DNA from 2 places in the Rhizobium sp. LjRoot98 genome. Region 1 is predicted to be linked to the other one. Evidence: predicted binding sites of a transcription regulator. Region 1 holds the regulator's gene; the other holds the start of a gene.
The links. The regulator LexA, encoded in region 1, represses DNA repair genes until DNA is damaged. The targets are predictions, from matches to a motif close to TGTTCNNNNTGTGTTCNG.
Positions count from the first base shown of each region.

Region 2: a site for LexA is predicted at 3,204-3,221, ahead of ACSQ3J_RS12545 (ImuA family protein). Genes of this name have one in related genera too.

Region 1 covers NZ_CAXUPW020000017.1:16,723-21,319, forward strand. Annotated here, with positions in the region: gene ACSQ3J_RS28695 (hypothetical protein) at 1-369, shown strand, start outside; gene ACSQ3J_RS28700 (hypothetical protein) at 290-943, shown strand; tRNA gene ACSQ3J_RS28705 (tRNA-Cys) at 1,012-1,085, opposite strand; gene lexA (transcriptional repressor LexA) at 2,175-2,885, opposite strand; gene ACSQ3J_RS28715 (hypothetical protein) at 3,149-3,469, shown strand; gene ACSQ3J_RS28720 (hypothetical protein) at 3,529-3,807, opposite strand; tRNA gene ACSQ3J_RS28725 (tRNA-Asn) at 4,029-4,103, shown strand; gene ACSQ3J_RS28730 (SDR family oxidoreductase) at 4,178-4,597, opposite strand, start outside.
Region 2 covers NZ_CAXUPW020000003.1:130,590-135,186, forward strand. Annotated here, with positions in the region: gene ACSQ3J_RS12510 (hypothetical protein) at 1-6, shown strand, start outside; gene ACSQ3J_RS12515 (RidA family protein) at 13-399, opposite strand; gene leuD (3-isopropylmalate dehydratase small subunit) at 406-1,011, opposite strand; gene ACSQ3J_RS12525 (hypothetical protein) at 1,130-1,375, opposite strand; gene ACSQ3J_RS12530 (HpcH/HpaI aldolase/citrate lyase family protein) at 1,491-2,399, shown strand; gene ACSQ3J_RS12535 (DUF1737 domain-containing protein) at 2,396-2,602, shown strand; gene ACSQ3J_RS12540 (metallopeptidase family protein) at 2,637-3,071, opposite strand; gene ACSQ3J_RS12545 (ImuA family protein) at 3,242-4,171, shown strand; gene ACSQ3J_RS12550 (Y-family DNA polymerase) at 4,053-4,597, shown strand, end outside.

The sequences.
Region 1 (4,597 bases):
TGGAAGGCCTGCAAGACCGCCCAGCCCGTGATGGCGCGTGTCGATATTCCGAAAGCTCTGTCCTTCATCGTGAAGCCAAACAGCTTCCGGCTCTGCGTGGAATACATGTGCAGCAACGCTTTCACCACGCTCGACAAGTCCACGCAGGATCGCCGGCGGAATATCATGGAGGCGATGTGGCTGGAACCGTTGAGCGAAAAAGACGGCAGGCTATTTGCCGACATGCCGGTGTCAAAAATGGATGTGGAAAATTTAGAGGTCCTGCGGGATCGCAAGAAAGAGGTGCCCTTTGTGGCTGACGATGCGCCGTGTCTTCGACACGAAGAAGGATGGCAAGCCCGTGGTGCCGAACATCGCTCGGCTCGTTGAACCATTCCGCGCCTATAGCGACGGGCACCACACCATCGCGCCCGACGAGATCGGCAAGTTCATCGATCACCACGGCCAGAAGTCGAAAGCCGTACTGGCGCTGTCGCTGTTAATGCAGACCGGCTTTCGCGTATCGGACTTGGCTGTTATCGGCCCGCAGCATCGGTGTGGCGATATTCTCAAGCTGCGGCTATTCAAGAACCGCAACCGGACGCCGGTGGATATCGAGATTGCCATTCACCCGATCCTTGAAGCCGTGATGGAGTTGCACCCTGTCACCGGGCTCACCAATGTGCGGACTGAGTTCGACAAAGCTTTCACAGTGAAGGGACTTGGAAACAGAGTGTCCGCATGGTTCAGCCAGGCAAGGGGCTGGCAACTGATCAGGCGCACAACGAAGCCACCGACTATATGCTGGAAGCGATGTTCGGCTGGAAGGACGGGAAGACATCCAAGATCTACACGCGCAACGCAGACCATGCGCGGCTGGCCAGACAGGCCGTATCGAAGATCAACTGTGATGGGATGGGCACGAATTGCTCGAAAGCAAGGACGGGACGGAGGGGTGAAATAGGAACCGACTGCCACACCCGCTATATTTTCGATTGATTTCAAGGTCTTACTGGTGGAGCAAGAAAGGTTTGGAGGCCTCGCCCGGAATTGAACCGGGGTGCAAGGATTTGCAGTCCTCTGCGTCACCACTCCGCCACGAGGCCTCACCAGTTCAAATAGTCGAACTGTGGCGGCGGTTTAGAATGATCCTAGACAAATCGCAAGAGGGTATTTCTGAAAAACGTTCTTGGTCATTTCTGAGATGCCGTTTCCGAACCCTTCTTCCACAGCTTTGGGGATGAACAAGCCGGTGTGCGAGGAGCCGAAAACGAGATTGCGGCGTCCCGGTCAAAGCGCCACGTCCCTGCCCTGTTGCCGGGCGCATTCTCACGAAGGTGACGGGCGACGGATTCGTGAATTGGTGCGCAAGTGCTGCCGTCGGCTGTTCGATTGATGAAGCGCCAAAGCCCTTAGCGAAACGGCACTGTTTCTAACGCCCTAACGATGCCAATCGTTCAGCTCTTGGCTGGAGCGATCCGCATTATCTGTCCACGTCTCAATTGACGCGCGGGCAACCCTGGCGGTTTGCAAGTTTCAAGACAGTGTATTCGCCACGGCGTCCAATGCCGTCAACGACAACAAGGCGCCGGTTTATCGAGCGGATGCCGGGATCACGCATTCCGTACTGATAGGCACGGCGGATTGCCTGCCGTTCACTGCAATTGCTGCGCGGACGATACTCATTATTGTATCGCCGGTCTCTGTATTCAACTGCGGGACTGTCGCGTCCGATGTATATGTCCAAGGATTGGGCCAACGATGCTGGTGCCTGAACAGTCGAAATGACTGTGGCCATCAATGCCACGACCAAAACTTTTGTAAAAACGGTTCTCACATTGGCCTCCTGGGTTCCGTCCACGAATAGAGCCGATAGGTCAACGAAATCCTACTAAATAGGTTCCAAAAATAGGGTGCGATAGGGGAACGGCAACATTTGCCGATGCGCAAGCCGCATTGAAAATTCATAGGCTTACAGCCCGTTAATCGGGCGTATTGAAGGAAAAATCATGTCCCTTATTTCCGCCGCTACTCATGATTTAGAGTGCTCCGGTCGGTTCATGAGGTCGCTAAGGCATTATCTTTCAGGGGGCAAAACTATCGTCGCGCCGGACGGTGACAGGTTTGCAGCCATGTCTACAAATCACGCAATCTTCCCCACTCCTTTAAGCTGCCATAGCTGAAGTGATATCAGATCAATGATAACGGCGGATCAGCCCGACGAGTTTTCCCTGTATCTTGACCCGGTCCGGTCCAAAAATCCGCGTCTCATAGGCAGGGTTGGCGGCTTCCAGGGCGATCGAGGCGCCTTTGCGGCGAAACCGCTTCAATGTCGCTTCCTCGTCATCAACCAGGGCGACGATGATTTCACCGGGGCTGGCGCTGTTCGTATTGCGGATGATGACCGTGTCGCCGTCGAGAATGCCCGCCTCGATCATCGAATCACCGCGCACTTCAAGTGCGTAGTGCTCACCGGTCCCAACCATCTCGAGCGGCACGGAAATATCATGTGTATTGTTCTGGATCGCGGAGATCGGTACGCCGGCGGCGATCCTGCCCATGACCGGTATGGAGACGGTATCGTTGTTTGCGGCGGCCTTGACGGGTGCGGCAGGTGCCGGTTGTGCACCAAGACTGCCCTGGATGACGCTCGGTGAAAAGCCGCGCTTGGGCTGGAGGCTCGTGGTATAGGCTTCTGGTAACTTGATCACTTCCAGCGCCCTCGCCCGGTTGGGCAGACGCCGGATGAAGCCTCGCTCCTCAAGCGCTGTAATCAGCCGATGAATGCCGGATTTCGACGCAAGATCCAGTGCATCCTTCATCTCGTCGAACGATGGCGGTACGCCCGATTCCTTCATTCTTTCGTGAATGAACAGAAGCAGTTCCTGTTGCTTGCGGGTCAGCATGAACGATCACTCCAGAATCGAGAAACAAATCAAGAACGAACACTATCTGTTCCATATGTGTTCCGCAAGTCCCTAAAATTCGTGAGTGTTTTCAACGCAACAGAAAATCATGCTGCATAGCGGCTCCTTTCCGCTCAGCATTCCGCCTGCCATTTATCGCGGGAAGCTATCTGTTGGAACCTTTGCGCGGCCGGTACCGTTTCGGTTTATCTCGTAACAATGCGATGGACGGCCTGCTCCGGATGCCGTCCGAGGAGGCTTTGATGGCGAAATACACCGATGAGCGCGCTTCCGATGCCGATGTGCAGAAAACCGTGGAATTGAGCGGCGTGCAGGCCCGTCAAGGCTTTTTAGGCCGGCCGGTACTGATGGTATTAATCTGCGGCCTGGTCCTTGCAATGCTCGCCTGGGCCGGTGCGGAAGTGTTTGGCGAAAGCACAGACAACGACGCTGCGACCAAGGTTGAGGAAAAGCTGCCTGCCCCGAACAATGGCGCTCCGGCCACGCAGGGAACCCCGGCCGATCCGGCGCAAATGGCACCTGCGGACAAGGACCCGACGCCACAGACAGGCTCAGGCGGATAAGCGGATCGGATCCGGCTCAAGCCTCTGCCGAATCGGGAGAAGGCCTTACGCCCAGCTTCCTAGCTGGAAGCCGGCCATTTGCGCGCCCACCAGACCGAAAGCCGCCGCCGCTTTCGCCGGACGAAGGCAAGGTCGTGCGACAGGACGAGAAGGCCAAGGGGAATCATCCAGAAACCGAGAACCGGGAGAAAACCGAGAATGCCGCCAAAGATCAGCGCGCCGCCGATGGAAATGCGCAAAAGGCGCGATTGCGGCAGCCGCATGCGCCACGTGCCGATGACGAGTTCGTGGGTGCGGGCATCGATGCCGAATTTTTTTGTTTTCCGCTGTTCTGCCATCAAATACCACCTGCCAAATGTCTGGCCACCCGCCATGCCCTGCGAACGCTGCAATCCTGCGGGTTTACCCCCGGCAAATCAACGGCGCGCTTTCAACTCTCACATGGGGAGTTGTCCACAATCAGACAAGATTGTGCATTTTTTTTGAAAAACCGCTTGGCAAATCGGAAAAGCATTTGTATTAGCAGCCTCACTTCTGCAGCACACACCGCCGCAGATTATCCCTGGTAGCTCAGCGGTAGAGCATTCGACTGTTAATCGACAGGTCGCCGGTTCGAATCCGGCCCGGGGAGCCAATTTCCAAAGGCCTTGCTGAAAAAGCAAGGCCTTTTTGGTTTCTGGCAATACCGCCCTGCGCCGCCTTCATGTCCTACCGGTAACCACTGGCGTCCGCCGGTTTTCCGGCATCCTGCACCTCGGTCATGTAGCGCCAGCAGTCCGGCCGCGATCCGTCGAGATCGGTAAAGCCGTAAATCTTGGCGAGATCGCCGCTTGAGGTCGATTGCCCGTTGAGGCGTCCCCGCTCCGGATCCGCAGCCAGGGCTGAAACGGCGCGGCCGGTAAAGCGCGGGGTTTCGGAAATCACGAAATGCGGCTGGGCCTTTATCGCTTCCATCCAGTTTTCCTCGCGCACACCAAAGATGTCGAGCATCATTTCAGAACGCATCCAGCCTGGAGAGATTGCCACCGATGTCGCTGCATGCGGCGCCAGATCCTGCGCGTGTGCCCACGCCATGCGAATGACACTGGTCTTGGCGAGATCGTAGAACGGGCTGAGCCGGTAGTGGGT
Region 2 (4,597 bases), on a different contig from region 1:
GGCTGATCCATGTCAGCCCTTGAAGGCGGTGACTTCAATCTCGATCAGCATTTCCGGACGGATCAGGTCGCAGACCACCATTGTCGCTGCCGGGCGGATATCGCCGAAGGCCTCGCCAAGGATCGGGAAAACGATATCGGCAAAGGTGGCATCGGTAACGTAATAGTGATTGCGCACCGCATCCTTGAGCGAGAAACCGGCCTCAATGAGCGCCGCCTCGATCGTCTTCAGGCAGTTACGGGTCTGCTCTTCCACCGTCTGCGGCATGGTCATCGTCTGGTAGTCGTATCCGGTCGTGCCGGAAACGAAGCACCAGTCGCCCTGCACGACAGCCCGCGAATAACCCGCCGTCTTTTCAAACGGCGAGCCGGAAGAGATCAGTTTTCGCGGGCTGGGCATCTCGGATCAGGCCCAGGGATGCGAGGCGGCATTGGCCTTTTCGAATGTGTCGATGGCGCTGGCCTTTTCCAGCGTCAGGCCGATATCGTCGAGGCCGTTCAGCATGCAATGGCGACGGAATGCATCGAGTTCGAAGGTGATCTTGCCGCCGTCCGGACCGGTAATTTCCTGGTTTTCCAGATCGACCGTCAGGATGGCGTTGGAGCCGCGCGAGGCGTCATCCATCAGCTTTTCCAGGTCTTCCGGCGAAACGACCACCGGCAGTACACCGTTCTTGAAACAGTTATTGTAGAAGATGTCGGCAAACGAGGTCGAGATGACGCAGCGGATGCCGAAGTCGAGCAGCGCCCACGGGGCATGTTCGCGCGACGAGCCGCAGCCGAAATTGTCGCCGGCAACGAGGATCTTGGCATTCTGGTAGGCGGGCTTGTTGAGGACGAAATCCTCGTTGACCGAGCCGTCTTCATGATAGCGGGCTTCCGCGAAAAGGCCGGTGCCGAGCCCCGTGCGCTTGATCGTCTTCAGGTAATCCTTCGGAATGATCATGTCCGTGTCGACATTGACGACGGGGAGAGGCGCAGCAACGCCGGTGAGCTTGACGAACTTGTCCATGGCTATGGCCTTCGATTTCAACGGGGCGGAAAAATTTCCGCCCAGCGTTTAGAGCAATTTCATGCCGAAATGAAGGAGAATCTTATTCCGGGTCGCCGGAAAGCCCGCAACGCGGCCTTTAGAGATCGATGATCGTGCCGCGGCCATCATTCCAGATGCGCGGTTCGCGGCTCTGGCGGGTGGAATTGCGGTTCACCGTGGCGCGCACAGGCTTGGGCGCCAGCCGTGCTGCAATCGTCGTGCCGATCATCACCACCGAGGCGATGCCGATCAGGGCGAGGCCAAGCGATGCGGTAAACACGAAGGCCATCAGCGTGAACGCGATGCCTGCGATCGTCAGGAGGAGAGAGCGTATGCTTTGCATTGTCGTCACCTTTCGTTGCCTGAAATGTGGGTTCGCCCGCGCCGCGTTGCAAGACCTACTTCCGTATCACATGCCTGCCTTGCGAAAATGGCGAAAGCCGGGCACAAAAGCCCTCATGAATTCGCTCAACGATCGCCACCCCGCCCGTCTGCGCCGCTCGGTCCTGTGTGTGCCCGCCGACAATGGCCGCGCCCTTGCCAAGATCGCCAGCCTTGCCTGCGACGCGGTGATCTACGATCTCGAGGATGCGGTCTCCATCGACAACAAGGTTGCCGCCCGCCAGATACTGGCCGATCATCTGAAGCGGGAGCGCCGCAGCGATATCGAAGTGATTGTCCGCATCAACGATCTGAAGACACCCTTCGGTGAAAAGGATCTGGCCTTCGCGCTGACGCTGTCCCCCGATGCCATCCTGCTTCCCAAGGTCGAAAGTCCGCAGGATATCCAGGCGGTCGTCGATATCCTGTCGGAAAACGATGCGCCGGATAGCGTTCGCCTCTGGGCGATGATCGAGACCCCGCGCGGCGTGCTGAATGCAGCGGCGATTGCCGAAACCGGCCGCACCCGCGGCGGCAGGCTCGATTGTTTCGTGCCGGGGTTGAACGACCTGCGCAAGGAAACCGGCGTGCCTGCCCTGCTCGGCCGCACCTACCTGATTGCCTGGCTGATGCAGATCCTGCTCGCCGCCCGCAGCTGCGGCCTTGATATCATCGATGCCGTCTTCAACGATTTCCGGGATGAGAGCGGGTTTGCGGCCGAGTGCACCCAGGGCCGCGACATGGGCTTTGATGGCAAGATGCTGATCCACCCGGCCCAGATCGGCCCGGCCAACAGCGCCTTCGGTGTGGCCGGTACCGCCCTTGCCGAGGCCAGATCCATCATTGATGCCTTCGCGCTCCCGGAAAATAGGGATAAAGCCGTCATCAATCTCAACGGCCTGATGGTCGAGCGCCTTCATCTGGATCAAGCCCTGCGGCTCGCCGCAAAGGCTGATGCCATCACCACAAAAGGAAAAAACTCTTGAAACTCTACCGCCTGCTGACTGCCGTCGATGACGCCACCTTCTGCCACAAGGTTACCGCCGCCCTCAACAAGGGTTGGGACCTCTATGGTTCGCCGACCTATGCCTGGAACAAGGAAGCCAAGGTGATGATGTGCGGCCAGGCCGTCATCAAGAATGTCGAGGGCAAGGAATATACCCCCGACACCAAGCTCTCCGAACACTGAGCCTTCAAGGCCGGCTGGGATGGTTCAAGCCATCTCAGCCGCCGACATGCTCGACGCTTTCCTCGATCCGCTCCATGTCGTCGTCTGACAGGCCGAAATGATGGCCGATCTCGTGGATCAGCACATGGGTGACGATATCGCCCAGCGTCTCTTCGTTCTCGGCCCAATAGTCGAGGATCGGCCGGCGGTAGAGAATGATCCGGTTCGGCATCTCGCCGGTTTCCATGGTGAAGCGCTCGCCGATGCCGCGCCCCTCGAACAATCCAAGCAGATCGAACGGCGTTTCCAGCGCCATGTCCTCGAAAACGTCCTCGTCTGGAAAATCATTGATCTCGATGGTCAGATCGGTTGCCAGCGCCCGGAATTCCTCCGGCAGGTGGCTGTAAGCCTCCAGCGCCAGGGATTCGAATGTGCTGATTGTCGGCGCGTGGCGGTCTCGCCAATCGTCGCTCTGGTCTATGCGGGCCATGGGCACTCCTTGCTTGCCCCCTGATATAGCTATTTCCCCAGCGTTTTTCGAGGGTTGAATTTGAATGCCCTCTGTCAAGGAATAAATTCTTAGAGAATCCCGTTGACTCTTCTTTGAAGCTCTGGAATCTATAAGAACATAACAGGAACAATCTGAATTGGAGTGACGTCATGGTGCAGACGCCCATGACGCGCGAGCGTCTTTTTGCGCTCCGCGAAGAGATATCAAGGCTGGAGGGTAGCTCCATCGTCGCCGCGAGGCAGGAGGCTTTGGACGGTGAAAGCGGCTATGCAAAACAAAGGGAAATCCACCGTGTTCCGCTGGGGATAGCGGCGCTTGATCATGCCATGGAAGGCGGGTTGGCCCTAAATGGCATGACTGAAATCCGCTCGCAACTGATGCGCGATGCAACGGCGGCAACTGGTTTTGCATTGGCGCTTGCCGCCCTGCTGCAGCGTATGCCGGATGAGGATCGCTCGCCGGTTCTGTGGATCAGCGATGCCGTTACATCGATGGAAACAGGCATTCCCTATGCGCTCGGGCTTGCGGATTTCGGAGTGAAGCCGGAGCGTTTCCTGCACGCTGCTCCGCGCCGGCTGGAGGAGGCGCTCTGGCTTGCGGAAACCGCCGTCGAAAGCGGTGCCTTTTCAGTCAGCATATTGGAGGTCAAAGGCAATCCGGCCCATTTCGGCCTGACCGAAAGCCGGCGGCTGAGTCTGCGGGCAAAGATGGCAGGGCGCCCGCTCCTCCTCCTGCGTCAGTCCGGAGAGGAAGAGGCAAGCAGCGCACCTTTCCGCTTTCTGGTTGAACCCGCGCCCGCAACAAGCCGCTTTTTGCCGGATCGGTCGATGCTTGGCGGCAGCATCGGCAACCCGGTTTTCCGTCTCACCCTGGAGAAAAGCCGAAATCCGGCCCCTGTCTCCCTGCTTCTGGAGTGGAATCCCCATGACCGTCAGTTTCTCCCCGCCCGCGAGCCAGACCATGCTCGGTCTGCGCGCAAGCTCCCAGCGCATTCTGGCCCTCGCCTTCCCGCACCTGTCAACCGACCGGATCGCCCGCAAGAAGTGGGGTCTGTCCTGGCGCTTGAGCGGGCGTCCTGACGCCCCGCCCATCGTCTGCTCCGGGCGGCTCAACAATGCCATGCGGCTGACGGCGCTTGACGAGGTGGCGGAAGCGATTGGCCTCAAGAAAAGCCAAGGCGTGGCGGAGGCGCGCGCCATGTGTCCCAGGCTTGAGGTCATGGAAGAAGATCTGGCCGCCGATCGCCGCCTGCTCGATGGCATTGCCGACTGGTGCGACCGCTACACGCCGTTGGTGGCGCTTGATGGCCGGGATGGGCTGTTTCTTGATATTACCGGCAGTTCCCATCTCTTCGGCGGCGAGCAGGCGCTGCTCAAGGACATTCTCTTGCGCCTCTTCCAGATGGGTATCGATGCGCGCGGCGCCATCTCTTCGGCGCCGGGTCTTTCCTGGGCGGCCTCCCGCTTCGGGAGCGGTGGCGTCATCGCCGAGGAGGACATGGAGCT